Linked DNA regions of Terriglobus albidus. The protein of the gene in region 1 interacts with the protein of each later gene in a pairwise test. Links are inferred from orthologs where the notes say so. Each region holds a gene or a part of one and is shown on either strand. Other genes may lie near its edges.

Evidence for each region.
Region 2: the proteins of nth (region 1) and aceE interact in binary tests that used the Escherichia coli proteins (3 or more experiments, as listed by UniProt). The link is inferred for Terriglobus albidus from one-to-one orthologs.

Annotation. Positions count from the first base shown.
Region 1 is NZ_CP042806.1:4,763,560-4,768,148, reverse strand. The notes cover bases 974-3,950. They hold nth (endonuclease III), read right to left. Parts: upstream 2,850-3,950; coding sequence 2,097-2,849; downstream 974-2,096. Other genes in these bases: recA (recombinase RecA), read left to right, coding at 3,013-3,950; FTW19_RS19060 (EamA family transporter), read left to right, coding at 1,576-1,995; FTW19_RS19065 (uroporphyrinogen-III synthase), read left to right, coding at 974-1,579. Outside these bases: hemC (hydroxymethylbilane synthase), read left to right, coding at 1-809; more of FTW19_RS19065, read left to right, coding at 827-973; more of recA, read left to right, coding at 3,951-4,080; FTW19_RS19045 (DUF2199 domain-containing protein), read right to left, coding at 4,350-4,589. UniProt on the Escherichia coli protein: DNA repair enzyme that has both DNA N-glycosylase activity and AP-lyase activity. The DNA N-glycosylase activity releases various damaged pyrimidines from DNA by cleaving the N-glycosidic bond, leaving an AP (apurinic/apyrimidinic) site.
Region 2 is NZ_CP042806.1:4,256,432-4,262,552, reverse strand. The notes cover bases 2,880-6,121. They hold aceE (pyruvate dehydrogenase (acetyl-transferring), homodimeric type), read right to left. Parts: upstream 5,759-6,121; coding sequence 3,080-5,758; downstream 2,880-3,079. Other genes in these bases: argJ (bifunctional glutamate N-acetyltransferase/amino-acid acetyltransferase ArgJ), read right to left, coding at 5,951-6,121; FTW19_RS16915 (hypothetical protein), read right to left, coding at 2,880-2,967. Also shown: FTW19_RS16925 (UDP-glucuronic acid decarboxylase family protein), read left to right, coding at 1-232; FTW19_RS16920 (capsule assembly Wzi family protein), read right to left, coding at 408-2,318; more of FTW19_RS16915, read right to left, coding at 2,341-2,879. UniProt on the Escherichia coli protein: Component of the pyruvate dehydrogenase (PDH) complex, that catalyzes the overall conversion of pyruvate to acetyl-CoA and CO(2).

The DNA.
Region 1 (4,589 bases):
AGGAACCAGGCTTCGTTGTGCCTGCGGGCGTGGACGGCAAGGGAATCTTCACCAAGGAGATCGAAGAGGCGCTTGCCGCCGGCAGGGTCGATCTCGCCGTGCACTCGCTCAAGGATCTGCCGACCGAGTTGAACCCGGCCTTCGAGCTGGGAGCGATTCCGGAGCGTGCGGACTCACGCGATGCGCTGATCTGCCCGGAGTGGCTGCTGATGCACACGCTGCCGATCGGCGCTCGTATCGGAACTACGAGTCCTCGCCGCCGGGCGCAGTTGCTGGCGCATCGGCCGGACTTTCAGTTTGTGCCGATCCGCGGCAATATCGATACCCGCCTGCGCAAGCTGCGGGAAGGGCAGTGTGATGCGCTGGTCCTGGCTGCCGCCGGGCTCGACCGCCTGGGGCCGGAGAAGCTGAACATGCCGCCGGATTGGGTTCGTCAGCGTTTCGATCCAGAGGATATCTGTCCTTCTCCGGGGCAGGGGGCTCTGGCGATCGAGATCCGGTCGGGGGATGCTGCTGTGGGTGAGGCTGTCCGCCTGCTGCACTGCGAGACGACCGCCTGGTGTGTGGATGCGGAGCGTGCGGTGTTGGCGGCGCTGGGCGGAGGCTGCAGCGTGCCCATCGGAGCGCACTGTGCCGGAGAAGGGAAGTTCCGCCGTATGCTGGCCTGCGTCGTTGCCGAGGATGGCGATCGGATGGTGCAGATCTCGCGTACTCCCGAAGAGGAGGACACGCCGCAGAGCTTTGGCGAGTTTGTCGCCGGGGAGTTGGAACGCCGCGGAGCCAACGAACTTCTTCATCCAACGGTTTAAGGTTCACTCGTTTCGTGATGACTCATCGAGTCCTTGTCATCCGCGCTCTTCATCAGAGTTCCGAGCTGGCCGATGCGCTTCAGCAGGCTGGCTTGGAGCCTGTGATCGTGCCGGTGCTTGAGATTGCTCCGCCGCAGAGCTTTGCTGGACTGGAGGATGCCATTGCACGTCTTTCCACGTTCGATTGGCTGTTGTTTACCAGCGCTAATGCGGTTGAGGTCTTTCGCCAGCGCTTCCGCGGAGAGTTGCCGCCCACATTACGCCTGGCGGTGATTGGAAGTATTACGGCGCGGGCGGCGCAGAAAGCCGGCTTCGAGATCGCGCTGCAGCCTGAGAAGGCGACCGGCGAAGGTCTGGCCGAGGCGCTGCTGCCTCGTGCCCCCGGGGCACGTATGCTGCTGGTGCGTGCCGCGGTTGCGCGAGATGTTCTTCCCGCGACACTTGAGGAGGCCGGAGCGAAAGTGGAGATTGCGGAGGCCTACAGAACCGTAATCCCAGCCTCAGCTCCTGGCGTGTTGCGGGAGCTTTTCGCCGGCCCAGCTCCGCCCGCTGCCATTGCCTTTACCTCGTCTTCGTCGGTGCATCATCTGTTGCAGGTGTTGGAGGCGGGTGGCCTGCGGCTGCCTGAGTCGACCATCCTGGCGACCATCGGCCCCATTACCTCTGCTACGCTGCGTGATGCGGGCTACCTGCCGACTGTCGAAGCGAAGGAGGCCAATGTGATCTCGCTCGCGAAGGCGATTGCGTCTGCTCTGGAGCAGGTCGTATGAGCTGGCTGGTATGGGCGCTGCTCTCGGCTGTCTTCGCGGCGGCCACAGCCATCCTTGCCAAGATCGGTGTAGCGAACATTGACTCCAACCTGGCGACGGCGGTGCGTACTACCGTGATCTTCGTCTTCGCCTGGGGGATCGCGCTGAGCCTGGGGAAGCACGGCGAGCTGCGCCATATCAATACCCGGTCGTGGATCTTTCTTGCGTTATCCGGTCTGGCGACGGGGCTCTCCTGGCTGTGCTACTTCCGTGCTCTGCAGCTTGGACAGGCGTCTCGTGTGGCCCCGATCGACAAGCTGAGTGTGGCGTTGGTGATCGTCTTTGCGTGGATGTTTCTGGGAGAAGCGCTGACACCACTGAAGGTATTGGGTGGCTTGCTGATTACGGCAGGTGCAGTTATTCTGGCGTTCGCTTGAAACTGAAATTAGCTAAAGAAAAAGTTTCTATATTTCTTGTAATATATTGATTTTGTTAGTGTTGTTGTGGGGTTATCCGGCTTGACGGTATGGGTTTCGTTTTAGTGTGAGCTCCAGGTTTTGTCGCTGGAGTTGCAGAGCCTCTCGAGGGTGCATTCGGCGCAGCGGGGTTTGCGGGCGATGCAGACCTGGCGGCCGTGGTAGATGATCCGGTGCGAGTAGTTGATCCATTCGTCCTTGGGAAGGATCTTGATCAGGTCCCGTTCCACCTTCACGGCGTCCGTATGCTTGGTCAGTTCAAGCCGGCGTGAGATCCGAAGTACATGGGTATCCACCACCACTCCGACGGCGATACCGAACCATGAGCCGAGAACGACGTTGGCGGTCTTGCGTGCGACGCCGGGAAGCGTGATCAGCTCCTCCAGGGTCTGCGGGACCTTGTTCCCGAACTTCTCAACGACGGCTTTCGCGGCTCCCTGGATGTTCTTCGCCTTGGCGCGGAAGAAGCCGGTGGTGCGGATGATCTCCTCAATGGCGGGCAGGGGCGCCTCGGCCAGGGCCTTGGGGGTGGGGAAGGTGCGGAAGAGCTCTGGCGTGACCATGTTGACGCGGACGTCAGTGCACTGGGCGGAGAGGGCCGTCGCGACGACCAGCTCCCAGGCAGAGTTGTGGTGCAGCGCGCAGACCGCGTTGGGATACGCCTTGCGCAGGGCATCCAGGATGGCGGCGATCCGTTCCGGGGCAAGCGGATTGTGCGAGCCCTTTTTTGAGGGACTCTTTTTCGCGGCGACCTTTTTCAGGGCGGAAGGTTTTTTAGCAGGTGCAGTGGCTGGCTTGACGGACTTGGTGGCCATGGTCGTTTCCGAATCATAGCGCGGCTGGTTTTGTACCGGTTTTCCACTGGGAGGGGCAAAAATACTTTCGCTTTTTCTTTGCTTGTGCCGCCGCTTTGCTGCTAGACTCTGATTTCCTGCAGCAGGCAAGAGGGATGCGGGACCGACTGAGGAGACACGCAACGTGGCGGATGACCGTTTAAGGGCAGTAGAGCTGGCAATGGCCGGCATTGAGAAACAGTTTGGCAAGGGATCGATCATGCGCCTGGGCGCGCGTGAGGCCATCGTTCCGATCTCGGTGATTTCGACCGGGTCCATCTCTTTCGATGCGGCCCTTGGGGTGGGCGGCGTGCCCCGCGGCCGTGTGATCGAGATCTATGGTCCTGAGTCTTCGGGTAAGACCACCATCACCCTGCAGATCATCGCGGAGGCGCAGAAGGCCGGCGGCCTGGCGGCGTTTGTCGACGCCGAACATGCCCTGGATCCGATCTATGCCCGCAAGCTTGGCGTTGATGTCGACAACCTTCTGGTCAGCCAGCCGGACTACGGTGAACAGGCACTGGAGATCACGGAGGCTCTGGTTCGTACCGGCGCCATCGATGTGCTGGTTGTCGACTCAGTAGCAGCGCTGGTACCGAAGGCCGAACTCGATGGTGAGATGGGTGACTCGCACGTTGGTCTGCAGGCCCGCCTGATGTCGCAGGCGCTGCGTAAGCTGACCGGAACGGTTGCCAAGTCCCGCACCAGCCTGATCTTCATCAACCAGATCCGCGAGAAGATCGGAGTTATGTTCGGTAACCCCGAGACCACCACCGGTGGACGTGCGCTGAAGTTCTACTCTTCGGTTCGTATCGATATCCGCCGTATCGGCGCGGTGAAGGAAGGCGAGGTTGTCACCGGATCGCGCACCAAGGCCAAGGTGGTAAAGAACAAGGTTGCGGCTCCATTCCGCGAGGCTGAGTTCGACATCCTGTACGGCGAAGGTATCTCCCGCGAGGGCGATGTGCTCGATCTGGCTGTGGCCAACAACATCGTGGAGAAGAGCGGCGCCTGGTACAGCTACTCGGGCGAGCGCATCGGTCAGGGACGTGAGAATGTGCGCGGCTTCCTGAAAGAGAACAAGGACACCTTTGAGCGGATCAACAGTGAACTGCGCGCCAAGCTGAAGATCGGTGCCGCAGCAGCAGATATTCCAGCGGTGCCGGAGAACGGCGAGGCGGCGGCTCAGGAGGTCGTCCGCGGACGCAAGTAATTGGTCGTGTGTGCAACAACGCCGCCCGAAAGGGCGGCGTTGTTGCGTTAAAGCCTTGAGTCGCAATACACCGGGTGTCCCATGTCCCTTGGGGACATGGGACGTTCGAGCGGAGCTCGAATCGTTCTGTTACGACCGCTAGGGTGGGTATCTGTGGCTTCCTTGCCCACCCTAACGTTGTGAGCGTTCACCCCAGCGAACAACGTTCGCTGGGGACCCCGAAGGGTGGGGTACCCCGGTTAGTGAAATGGAGGGGTGAGCAGTCAACTCTATCTTGGCTCCGGGTGATGCAGGATCTGTTCCGCGATCTGCTGGATACGCTCGGTGCTGAGCCCTGTCATCTGTTCCTGTGCCAAAGGATGTGTCTGATCGAGCACGGTCAGGTGGGGGCGCCTTCCTACCGGTTGTGTGGCGACCAGTACTTCAAGGCCGAGCGTGCGGGGATAGTGATGCAGTTCGTTGGCAAGATAGCCCGGGAACGGTGGCTCGTCCTCTCGGCCGGGTGTCTT
Region 2 (6,121 bases), 510 kb from region 1 along the record:
GTGGACGATTCTGGAGTGCGCCAAAGAGGTGTTGGCAATCACAGGCTCGAAGAGTGATATCAGCTTCCAGCCTCTTCCTCAGGACGATCCCAAGCAGCGCCGTCCCGACATCACCAAGGCACGAACATTGCTGGGATGGGAACCGAAGGTAATGCTGCATGAAGGGCTTGGACTCTCGTTGACGTATTTCAAAAGCTGTGTCGAGGCAGAGAAGTCCGCAGCTTCGATCTAGCATAAAAACGAAGAAAAGGCCTGCGCACTTCAAGTGAGCGAGCCTTTTCTGTTTAAAGCATGTTCCCTGTTGCTGGGTATAGAGGAGTACAGCTGCGTTTTCATTGCGGAAAACACTTATAGATGCGGAAGACTCACTCTACACCTACAGGGAAAATGCTCTAATCGCTGGTTGTTTAGTGCATGCCCAGTCCCTGACGCAGGCGCGGGTACCAGGTGAGCTGAAACTGGACGAGTGTATTGTTCTGCTGGCCTTGCTTGTAGATGGGTGCCTTCCAGATCTCGTGCTGCAAGGTCGCATTGAGTTCCACTTCTTTGGCAAAGCGCTTGACGAGGTTGACGGAGAACTGGTTCTGCGTAGTGCCGCCGGGGACAAAGTCCTTAGCGGTTTTCTTGTTCAGGTACTGCAGTTGTAACCATTCGTTGCCGGAGAAGTGCCAGGTAAGCCATGCCTGGCCTCCTTTGGCTTCGCGGCCGATTGAGTCTCCCATGATGAAGCCTTTGTTGGTGTAACCCTGGCGCTGAACAACTTCGTAGTACATAAACTCGCCGTTCCCGCTGTTAACGACCGGAGGATCGGTGTTGACGCCTTCGAGGCGGAGGTCGAGCTTCGGAAGATAGGGAAGCTGCGCCAGATAGAGCCCCGGACGAAACGAGGCACGATGCGGAGCGCTTATTGGCGTGACATCGTCGTGCACCATGGAATCGAGATAGAAGGTCACAAGGTGCTTCGGAATGGGAAGGCGCCACGACGCCGTAAACATACTGAAACGAGCTCCCGGGTCGGAGCGGGAGAATTTTTCAGACCCATTCGTATCCTGGAAGTGGAAGAAGCTCTTCAGGAACGTGTGGAAGGTGATCGGCGTATGCCCCTTACCGCCCCAGATCGCGGTACGGGAAAATCCAAACTGGAAGTTCTTCGTAGGTGCGAAGCTAAACGTAGTGGAATGTACCCACGGAGAATTCGGATACGTGTGTCCCTTCAGGCTGCCGACAAAGATGTCATAGCGAACAGGTCCCAGGACATTACGGATGAACGGAATGTACATGGGTTCGACTCGGTTGATGCGGAACGAATAAATATTCTCGGCATTGTTGGTCCAGGAGAAGGCACCTCCCACGCCAGGACCATTCCAGGCATCGGACTTTCCGAGTGAGAACTCGTGCTTGGCAAGGTGAAATGAGAGATTTGCTTCCTGGATCCGAAACGTATTCGTTGCTGCAATAGGACCTTCAGGAATCGTGCTTTGGGGGCGATTGAACCCGTCGTAAGAAATTCTGTCGACTGCCGCCAGTTGTTGCGCAAGTGCGTAACTGTATCCATCGGCCGAAGGCGCATGCTGGTACTCTCCACGAACTGACAATGAGAGCCGTCCGATCTCATTGACGGTAGAGAACCCAGTGATGTTATTGAAGCCGTTCTGATACGGGCGCCCATAGTCATTGCTGACAGTCTGCCCCAGGTGAAAACTATCGCGGAGCACAGGTCCGGAGATATAACCGAGGCGGGTGTACGCCGAATAAAGTCCGTTCACTGCGCCAATGCCATCAAAGTTCGCGGCTAGTTCCGCATCGAACTCATGAAGCAGCGAATCAAGAATAGCCTTCGCTTCTTCATTATCGCTGGCGCGAATGTCCTGCTCTGAGTCCACCAGCATATTGATGGCGCTACGCCGGGTCCAGGGCCGCATGCTGATGAAAGCCGTGTTGAGATATCCGTAGGCATGCAGACGCAGCATGGCTGGATAGATCCAGCTATCGACGGGTATATAGACAGACCCCAGGAAGTCTATTTTGCGGATCGTTGCTGGCGGCCCGTACTGGTTGCGCGCCGTGAATGGATGTTGCTCTGTCGGCTGCGGTGCAACGACTGGAGGAGGTACGGGTTGCGGCTTCGGCAGGGTCGGAGGCTGCTTCTGGTCCGGATTGTAAGGAGGCAGAGCCGGGGGATTGGTCTGCTGTTGCTGGTTATAACCGGGTTGTTGCGCAGGAAGGTTCTGCTGCGCCGAATCGTTCTGCTGCGCACTGGCGGAATATAAAAAGACGAAACCGAAAGCGAGGGAGAGTGCTGTAGGGAAGCGGCGCATGCTGCTTTCAGTTTACCTTTGCTCAGGAACGCGCCAGCAGGCCCTTGGCCTTAAGATACCCGCGCATTGCATCGAGAGAATCTTCTTTACCAATCTGCTGGAAGCTGATCCACGTGGGTAGATGCAGCGTACGAGCCCGCGTAAACGCCTCCTGTGCCACGCGATAACACGCGACAGCATCGTGTACATCGACAGGAATGACCGGGATCTTATGTTTCGCGGCGGAGGGATGAGGAGTATGTCCTGGAAGCTGGAGATACAGCACGGGTAACTCGCGCTTCGCAGTCATTTCAATGAACCTTTCACATCCGGCAGGGAGTGCACTATCCAGATAGAGCACAGCCACAAAGCCAGGAGTGAAGTGCATGTTCGCAAAGGCAGCGCCATGTACAGCAGCGAACTGTTGCGCAGCGTCCAGCGTGCTGGGCAAAAGATTGCCGCTGCTTTGTTGCACGATGCCGACAGCCGGCGCCAGGGCGGCGGAGGCGGCGATCGTGTCCTGCGGCCGCAGGTGGTTCGCTGTAGCCGCGATACCGGCCTCAAGACCGCGTGTACGTTTGCTGCCGGAGCGCAGATCGCGCATGGCGTTGTAGAGCTGCTTGAGACGCTGATTAGGAATCAGTGGGTTTTCAAAAGTAGCGGCAGACATTTCGACCTGTTTCTCTGCAAGGTAGCACACACCGCCAAAAGAGCAAGATGGTGCTTGTGCTTGGCAAGCAAAAGCCCGGCGACAGCCGGGCTTTTACGGATGATAGTGGATCTCAGGCGCGGGCAGCGTCCTTCTTCTCGGTGTTGATGCCGAGGTCTGCAAACGCCTTGAGCGCGGTTTTGGCTTTCACCTTACCGTCGCGAACCAGCTTGGAGAGCGCGGCTGCGACGATATCCTTGGCGCCAATCTCGAAGTGCGCACGCAGGTACTCACGGTTGTCAGAGCGGCCAAAGCCGTCTGTACCGAGCGCGACCAGACGCTGGCCGAGCCACGGAGCCAGAGCATCCGGCATGACCTTCATGTAGTCCGAGGCCGCGATGACCGGCCCCTGAGCGTTGCCGAGAGCCTCCAGCAGATACGGCTTCTTCTCCGGCTCTGCGGGGTGCAGGCGATTCCACCGCTCAATCGCAAGTGCGTCGCGGCGGAGCTCGGTGTAGCTGGGGACGGACCATACGCTTGCCTGGATCTTGTACTCGTCGGCCAGAATCTGCTGCGCCTTGACCACCTCGTTCAGGATGGTGCCCGAGCCGAAGAGCTGCACCGTCGCTTCACCGGCAGCAGGCTTGTAAAGGTACAGACCCTTGAGAATACCGTTGACGTCCAGATTCGCCGGCGCCTCAGGCTGAACGTAGTCCTCGTTGTACATGGTGATGTAGTAGAAGACGTTCTCACCCTGTTCGTACATCCGCTTCAGGCCATCCTGAATGACGACTGCCATTTCGAAGAGGAAGGCAGGATCGTAGCTCAGGCAGGTTGGAACGGTGCTTGCCAGTACAGGCGAGTGGCCGTCCTGGTGCTGCAGGCCTTCGCCCAGCATGGTGGTGCGTCCAGCTGTCCCGCCCATCAGGAAGCCTTTTCCGCGAGAATCCGCAAATGCCCAGGCCATGTCTCCGACGCGCTGGAAGCCGAACATCGAGTAGTACATGTAGAACGGGATCGAAGGAATGCCGTAGTTGGAGTAGGCAGTTCCCGCAGCGGTGAAGCTGGCCATTGAACCTGCCTCGGTGATGCCTTCCTCAAGGATCTGGCCATCCTTCTCTTCGCGATAGCTCAGAAGCATGTCGGCATCGTGCGGCGTGTACTTCTGACCTTCGCAGGCATAGATGCCGACCTGCTTGATCACAGACTCAAGACCGAAGGTGCGGCCCTCGTCAGGAACGATCGGCACAACATACTTGCCGAAGTTCGGCTCCTTGAGCAGAGAGCGGAGCATGGAGACGAAGCCCATGGTGGTGGAGACTTCGCGGCCCTTGCTGCCGGCCATCCACTCCTTGAAGAAGTCGAGCCCCGGCGCCTTGAAGTTCAACGCGGGGACTTCGCGAACCGGCAGGTAACCGCCAAGTTCTTTACGGCGAGCCTGCAGGTACTGGATCTCGGGAGCATCCTGTCCAGGGTGATAGAGACCGGCATCCTTAGCAGTCTGCTCTGACACGGGAATGTCGAAACGTTTGACGAATGCCGCCAGCCCCTCGTCGGTAAGCTTCTTCTCCTGGTGGCTGGCGTTACGAGCCTCCGTCGTTCCCAGGCCATAACCTTTGACAGTCTTGGCCAGGATGACGGTCGGGCCGCCGGTGTATTCGGTCGCACGCTTGTAGGCGTTGAAGATCTTGGCGGGGTCGTGGCCGCCGCGGTGCAGGCGAGCAAGCTGCTCGTCCGTCTTGTCGGCGACCATCTCCAGAAGCTCCGGATATTTACCGAAGAAGTGCTGACGAAGGTAGGCGCCGCCTTTGGCCTTGAACGTCTGGAAATCGCCGTCGACACACTCTTCCATGCGTTTGAGCAACAGGCCCTTGTAGTCACGGGCAAAGAGCTCATCCCAGTCCGCGCCCCAGACCACTTTGATGACATTCCAGCCGGCGCCACGGAAGACGCCTTCCAACTCGTCGATAATGCGCTTGTTGCCGCGGACCGGACCGTCCAGGCGCTGCAGGTTGCAGTTGACGACGAAGATCAGGTTGTCGAGCTTCTCACGCGAAGCAAGACCGATCGCGCCCAGGGTATCCACTTCGTCCGACTCGCCGTCGCCGACGAAGGCCCAGACCTTGCGGCCGGTCTTCTGGATCAGATTTCGGTTCTCCAGGTAACGCATGAAGCGTGCCTGGTAAATCGCATTCAGCGGGCCGATGCCCATGGAAACGGTGGGGAAGTTCCAGAATTCCGGCATCAGCCAAGGGTGGGGATAGGACGACAGGCCGGGCTTAGAACGGAGCTCGTGACGGAAGTTCTTCAGGTGGTCTTCACTCAGGCGCCCTTCAAGGAAGGCGCGGGCGTAGACACCGGGCGAGGCATGGCCCTGGAAGTAGATGAAATCGCCGGGCTGGTCGCCGTACTTGCCGCGGAAGAAGTGGTTATAACCAACTTCAAGCAGGGTGCACAGCGACGAGTAGGTCGAAATATGACCGCCGATGCCGGCATCCTTCTTGTTCTGGCCGTGCACCATGGCCATGGCGTTCCAGCGGATCAGGGCCTCGACGCGGCGCTCCTGATTGCGATCGCCGGGATAAGGAACCTCATCATGGGCATGGATGGTGTTGCGATATGGGGTCGTCAGTTCGCCGGTAGCGGCCACGCCGGCTTCGGCAGCGCGCTGTTTCAGCGCAGACAGCAGCTCAGCGGCGGGTTCGTGGCCTTCGGCGACGACGAGCTCGTCAAATGCTTCAATCCACTCGGAGACTTCAGCCAGGAAATCCGGGTTGGCGGTCGCCGGAGGGTTATCGAGCTTCGTGGACATTACGGGGCACCCCTATAAGTAGAAGTTTGGGCGGATATCAGCCTGCCGCCTACCACGATAAACCGTTACCCATACGCGCGTCACCGTTTCCGTGCGATCACCGCACGGGTGTGCGAACTTTTGGGAGTTCTTGCCGGAAGAGGAGAAAATCAGGGCCCGCTCCCGGTTTTCCAGGAGCGGACAGAGGGAATACTAGCTGGAATAGTCGGCGTTGATGCTGACGTACTCGTGCGTAAGGTCGCAGGTCAGAAAGCGGGTCTCAGCCTGGCCGGCGTGGAGATCCAGCCGGATAGTGTACTCACGCTGCAGCATGACGGCATGCGCTGCGGCCTCGTCGAAATGCGGTGACCGCGTACCTGCTTC